2 linked regions of the Luteibacter rhizovicinus DSM 16549 genome follow. The protein of the gene in region 2 interacts with the protein of the main gene of each other region in a pairwise test. Links are inferred from orthologs where the notes say so. Each region holds a gene or a part of one and is shown on either strand. Other genes may lie near its edges.

Region 1 (3,104 bases), 1.1 Mb from region 2 along the record:
GGTGCGGTCGAAACTGTCGTACTTGGTGCGGTCGTAAGTCCCGAACCCGGTGAGCGTGAGTGTCGGCTTGAGTCGGTAGCTCACGCCGGCGCTGACACCCTTGCCGGTCTGATTGAAGGTGTTGTCATCGAGGTAGCGAAGCTGGCTGTATGACGGCGATACCGTCACGCCCAGGCGCGGCTGCTGCCACACCCAGGTCGCCTCGAAGCGTTTTTCCTTGTACACGTCCGAGCCGATGACGGCGCTGCCGACACCGATGCCCGTCGACGAACCGCGACCGAGTCCGCCCGTGTTCGCGAAAGGATCGATCGCTTCAGTGCGATTGGCCGAGGCCCCGCTGGCGGCGAACAGTCCCGGGGTCGTGATGATGTCTTGCGCGGCGTCCGCGTACTGGTAGATACCCGCGACGCTCAGCGAGTTCTCGGTCGAGGGCTGCCAGCCGATCTGTATCCGCGCCAGCGGCGCAGTCGCATTACGGCCCTGGTCGAAGCTCAGGCGCGTGCCGCCGAGCAGGATGTCCGCGTCGAAATGCGCCAGGTTGCTCGTGTAACGCAGGTAAGCCTCCTTGCGATCGTAATTCTCGCTGGAGGGCTGCTTATCGAAGTCCACCCGCTGGAACTCGACATTGCCCGACAGTGTGTCGGTCGGGTTCAGATCGCGATACAGCCGAAGCGCGGCAAGGCCACGCGTCGAATCGAACTCGTCCACCTTCGAGGCGTAGCTGTCGATGTAACGCAGCTCCACCTGGGCGCGCGTGGCATCGCCGAAGCGCATGCGGAAGGTCGGTCCGAACAGAACGACGTTGGTCTGCTGCTCGTTATTCGGGGAATTCGCCGACAGCTGATCCACCGGCTGCACACCCGCATAGTCCTCGAGGGAAAAGTCCAGGCGTTCGGGTATCGCCGTCCAGTTGGCCTGGGCCGCCAACTGGGTCTGGGTCTGCGAATCGAAATCGTTTTGCAGGTACTTTCGGTACTCGAGCGTACCGGCCACGTTGGCCTGGAAGGTCGAGCCGAACTGGGTGTACTGGAAGGTCGTGCCGGGGGTGAAGACGGTCTCGCTGATCGGCCGATCGGACGACAACGCGATATTGTTGCTGTGTTCCAGTCCTGCATAGAGCGTGTAGTCGAAGGTACCCGCGAGCGCCATGGTGGGTGCCGACGCGAGCCCGATCACGATCGCACGGGCGAGCCTTGTCGATGCCGGCATGTTCCCTCCCTTAGCCCCTGTGTCCGTGGAACGCCTGCCGGTCGTTCCACGCGAGCGTCGTCCTTACGGCGACTGATTGAAAACCACGCCCGCGAGCTTGGCGGGATCGAAATTGGCGACGGCCTGGTTGATCGAGGCCGGCGTGTCCCGCCCATAGCCCGCGACGATGACGACGAAGTCGGCGAGATCCGCGAGGATGCGTGCATCCGGCGAGCCCTTGACCGGTGGGCCATCGAGGAAGAGGTAGCGGTCGGGATAGCGACAGCGCAGCGAGTCGAGCACCGCGCGCATCCGGAACGAGGAGAAATACTCGCCGCTGTTTTCGCGCGATTTGCCCGCCGGAATCAGGCGCAGGCGCGGCACCCCCGTGTGGTACATGATCGACGCGATGCCGCGCGAGGGATGTTCGAGGAAGTCGATGAGCCCACCGGTCCGCGGCTCGATTCCCAACGCCTTGTGCTGGTTCGGATAACGCAGGTTGCAGTCCATCAACAGGCTGGTCTTGGCCTCGTCGAAGGCGAAGGCCGCTGCCAGGTTGCGGGTGACGAAGCTGCCGCCCGAACGTGGGCTCACGGCCACCACGAGCGTGATGAAGTTGCTCTCGCCGGCCATCTCGAGCAGCCGTGTGCGGATACCGCGGAAGGCATCCGACTGCTGCCGCACGGACTCCTCGCGATGGATCAGGCGCTTGCGCTCGCAGTCGATCGGCGCCAGTGCGCCAGCCTCCTCACGCATCCGCGCGATCGAGTGGTTGGGGGTCGCATGCGCGTCACCGTGGTGGGGATCGCCATGATGGTCGGAGAGCATGTCGCTGAATTCGGTGTTGTTCGCGGCCATTTTGTTCATGTCAGCCCTTCATCCTCATCCAGAACAGCAGCAGGTACACCGCACCGACGCCGGCGACGATCAGGCCGAGCACCATGTTTTGCAGGTGGTCGCGCCGACGGTCACGTGGCGTCGGGTAGAACGGAATCGACGCGAGTACCGGGAAACCCGTCGCGCGCTCGAGCTGACCGACCGAGCGGACGCGTGGATCGAAGCGAGCCACCGCGAAGAGCAGGCCGAAGGGGATAGCCAGGGAAAGCGCCAACCCGGCCAGGCCGAAGTGCATGAAGCGGAGGCCCGACGGCACCAGCGGCATGACCGCCGGGTTCTGCACGAGGAAGGTCAGGCCTCGCTGCTCGGCGTCCAGGTTCATCGACACGCGGGCGTTCTCACGACGTTTCAGGAGGTCCTGGTAGACATCGCGATTGACGTTGTAGTCGCGGGTGAGCTCGGCGATGACATTTTCCGAACTGGCAATACGCTTGCTGCGTTCGAGTTCGGACTGGAGCATGGATTCGCTGGCGCCCACCCGGGCTGCGCTGGCGGCGGCATCGCCGCGGACGGCGGACAGCTGCAGACGCATCTGCTGGTACACCGGGTTCATCGTCGTCGAATGATCGATCGGCATCGGGCCGCCTGCCGCGCGCTGCGCATCGGCCGTCTGTGCCTGCTTGCGGACGTCTTCGATCTGGTGGCGCAGGCGGATCACGTCGGGGTAGTCGTCGGTGTAGTTGAGCAGCAGCTTGTCCAGCTGGCCCTGCAGATCGCCCAGCTGCGTCGTATAGATGCCACCCACCGTCTGCACCGCGTTGACCTCGGACTCGCCGTTGATCTGCGAGGCGAGCGCCGCGGCTTGCGACTGCTTCTGCATGTAATCCATGCGATTGTTTTCGATCTGCGTACGCAGCTGGCTGATTCGCGAGCTGGTTTCCACATCGTTGCCCGGACGCGCATCGGCGTTGGCGTCGCGGTATGCCTTGAGCTTGCCCTCGGCATCGGTCAGCTTGCCGCGATACGCCTCGACCTGGCTGTTGATGAACTCGTAGGCCTCGCGACTTTCGCGCTGCTTG
Region 2 (3,082 bases):
GCCTTGGCGCATGGCTGACTTATGGCACGCTCGAACGCCGTCGACTGGCACGTACGCAAGCCGCCGCCGCATCGAGCGTCGTCTCGCAGATCGAGCGCAACGAGCCGGGATAGAGGCTCGCCTTCGGCCTCGCGTTGGGCTCTTCCCCACGGTGAGGCGAATGGCCGGTAGAGCGCCAAGCGCGACGCTCGCGTGCAACGCAGATGTCGCGCCCACGCAATGCAGATCCCGCACCGGCGCAACGCAGATCTTGGGTAGGAGCCGACTGTGTCGGCGAACCCTCAGGGCATCGTGCAAACGAGTGAGGCCGGATAGTGATGAGGCGAGCCCGGGCCCGAGTCCGAACCGCGTGCCTCAGCCAATAGGCAATCCACGCTCGCGCAGGAAAGCCTGCGCTTCCGGAGCATCCTGTTCAAACCAGGCACGCGTGGAGCCAAGGCGATAGGTGTACCCCCAGCGGTCCATGTCCTCCATCAGGCGAGCAGAGCCGACCGACGGCAGTTCGCCGGCGAGGACGATCTGCAGGTAGCAGGTGGCGTCTTCTTCCTCGATCGAATCGGTAGCGTCGGTGTGTACGAGCGCGCGCTTGTCCTCGGGAAGCACGATGAGGTGGCAGGCTTCGTGGAGCAGCGAGTGCACAGGCGTGTCGGCGCGGGCGTAGACCGTCGTGCCGATGATGCCGGCCTCGGTGTCGCCCCAGAAACTACCGGGAATGGCTTCGCCGTCGGCGACCTCGATGAGCGTGAGGCCGTAACGGGCGAGGAGGGTGCGCGGTTCGTCGAAGCCGATGGCGCCGACGCGGAGGACCGCGTCGGCGGAATCGGGTGCGTTCATGCCGAGGTAGCAGGCTTGCCGTCGGGAAGGGCGACCGAGAGTTCGAGCACTTCGTGGCCGCTGTCGCGGTCGAGGGTGACGTTCACCGCGTCGACATCGACGTTGACGTACTTGCGGATGACTTCGAGCAGCTCGTTACGCAGCAGCGGCAGGTAGTCGGGGCCGCCGCGCGCCGAACGCTCCTGGGCCACGATGATGCGCAGCCGTTCCTTGGCCACGCCCGCACTCGCTTCGGGTTTGCGCTTCAGGAAATCGAGAATACCCATGCTCAACCTCCGAAGACGCGCTTGAGGAAGCCCTTCTTGACCGGCTCGATGAAACGCAGCGGAAGCTCGCGACCGAGGATGCGGGCGACCGTATCCTTGTAGGCGAGACCGGCGTTGGAGTCATCGTTGAGGATCACGGGAACGCCGGCGTTCGATGCCGCGAGCACGTTCTCCGATTCGGGAATCACACCGACGACGCTGATGCCGAGGATGTCCTCGACGTCCTTGACGCTGAGCATCTCGCCGGCTTCGACGCGATTGGGGTTGTAGCGCGTGAGCAGCAGGTGCTGCTTGATCGGCGTTTCGCCCTTTTCGGCGCGGCGGGTCTTGCTGGCGAGCAGGCCGAGGATGCGGTCGGAGTCGCGCACGGACGAGACTTCCGGGTTGACGACGACGACGGCGTGATCGGCGAAGTACATGGCCAGGTGCGCACCCTTCTCGATGCCGGCCGGCGAATCGCAGACGACGAAGTCGAAGCCTTCCTTGGTCAGCTCGTCGAGGACCTTCTCGACACCTTCCTGGGTGAGTGCGTCCTTGTCGCGCGTCTGCGACGCGGCGAGCACGAACAGCGTCTCGTGGCGCTTGTCCTTGATCAGGGCCTGCTTGAGCGTGGCTTCGCCATGTACGACGTTGACGAAGTCGTACACCACGCGCCGCTCGCAGCCCATGATGAGGTCCAGGTTGCGCAGGCCGACGTCGAAATCGATGACGGCGACTTTCTTGCCTTCGAGAGCAAGACCGGTGGCGAGGGAGGCGCTGGTGGTGGTCTTGCCGACTCCGCCCTTGCCGGAGGTGACGACGATGATTTCTGTCAAGAGATGTCTCCGCGAATAAGCGTGGGACCGCGCGTCACAGGCGCGCGATCATGAGTTTTCCATTATCGAGCCAGCATTGCACGGCCTGGCCCTCGAATTCCTTTGGCATGTCTTCGAACACGCGGTAATGCCCGGCGATCGCGACCAGTTCGGCGCGGAAGTCGGAGCAGAAGATGCGTGCGGATTCGTCGCCCTGCGCGCCAGCCATGGCGCGGCCGCGAAGGCTGCCGTAGATGTGGATCGAGCCATCGGCGATGACTTCCGCGCCATTGGCGACGGCGGCGGTGACGACGAGGTCGCGGTCACGCGCGTAGACCTGCTGGCCGGAGCGCACGGCGCTGCCGGTGTGGTGCTGGGCTGTCGTGCTGCTGCCCGGTTCATGGTCCTGGTCCATCGGGGCCATCGCGGCCACCGGTTCGCTGCGCGCCGGTGCAGCGGCACCCGGCGCGGTCGCGACCTGGCCGGGTTCGTACTGCGCGCGGAACTTGGCGATCAGCGGCAGGTTCATCCGTTCGGCGAGTGCTTCGGTCTCCGGCGTGCCATAGGCGATGCCGACCGGCAGCATGCCGGCGCTGCGAATGGCTTCGAGCAAGGCATCGACCATGCCGTCGTCGGGCAGCTTGGGCAGGTGCGAGAGATCGAGCACGACCGCCGCACGGGCGAACATCTGCGGTGCCGAGCGCACGCGGCGCTCGAGTTCCTCGACAAGGGCGGCGGCGTCCACGCGGCGAAGGCGCACGCAGGCAATGCCGACCTGGCCGAAACGGAGGTCGCAGGCGGCTTCGAGGGGTTCGGCGCGGGCGTTCATGCGCTCACCTTGGGGCCGTCGATGGGGCGCTGACGCTCGCTGAGCCAAGCCACCGCAGGCAGGCCGTCCTGCTCGATATAGCGCTCACGCACGAACGGGAAGCTCGGCAACTCACGGGCGAGCAGGCTCACCTTCGGGCCGGTCTCGCCCATCGTCTGCTGGCCGACTTCCTGGAAGCCCATGGTGCCGTGGAACAGCACGGTCTGGTCGTTACGTGGTTCGAGAAAAACTTCACAGGTCAAAAGCGGCACGCGTACCTCGGCATAACTCTGCACATCGCAATAAAAGATTCGGCCCAGCCCGTGGCCACGCGATTCGGACGCGATCACGATGCGATCGATGTACACGAAGCTTTCGTA

Evidence for each region.
Region 1: the proteins of minD (region 2) and BJI69_RS16990 interact in binary tests that used the Bacillus subtilis proteins (3 or more experiments, as listed by UniProt). The link is inferred for Luteibacter rhizovicinus DSM 16549 from one-to-one orthologs.

Annotation. Positions count from the first base shown.
Region 1 is NZ_CP017480.1:3,689,775-3,692,878, reverse strand. The notes cover bases 165-2,948. They hold BJI69_RS16990 (P-loop NTPase family protein), read right to left. Parts: upstream 2,056-2,948; coding sequence 1,273-2,055; downstream 165-1,272. Other genes in these bases: BJI69_RS16985 (XrtA system polysaccharide chain length determinant), read right to left, coding at 2,057-2,948; BJI69_RS16995 (outer membrane beta-barrel protein), read right to left, coding at 165-1,209. In the rest of the region: more of BJI69_RS16995, read right to left, coding at 1-164; more of BJI69_RS16985, read right to left, coding at 2,949-3,104. UniProt on the Bacillus subtilis protein: May be involved in the regulation of capsular polysaccharide biosynthesis. Autophosphorylates in vitro. Phosphorylates and activates in vitro two UDP-glucose dehydrogenases, YwqF and TuaD, as well as the DNA-binding proteins Ssb and SsbB.
Region 2 is NZ_CP017480.1:2,636,201-2,639,282, forward strand. The notes cover bases 10-2,771. They hold minD (septum site-determining protein MinD), read right to left. Parts: upstream 1,916-2,771; coding sequence 1,103-1,915; downstream 10-1,102. Other genes in these bases: BJI69_RS11890 (multidrug effflux MFS transporter), read left to right, coding at 10-113; BJI69_RS11895 (hypothetical protein), read right to left, coding at 355-834; minE (cell division topological specificity factor MinE), read right to left, coding at 831-1,100; minC (septum site-determining protein MinC), read right to left, coding at 1,950-2,723; BJI69_RS11915 (GNAT family N-acetyltransferase), read right to left, coding at 2,720-2,771. Also shown: more of BJI69_RS11890, read left to right, coding at 1-9; more of BJI69_RS11915, read right to left, coding at 2,772-3,082. UniProt on the Bacillus subtilis protein: ATPase required for the correct placement of the division site. Cell division inhibitors MinC and MinD act in concert to form an inhibitor capable of blocking formation of the polar Z ring septums.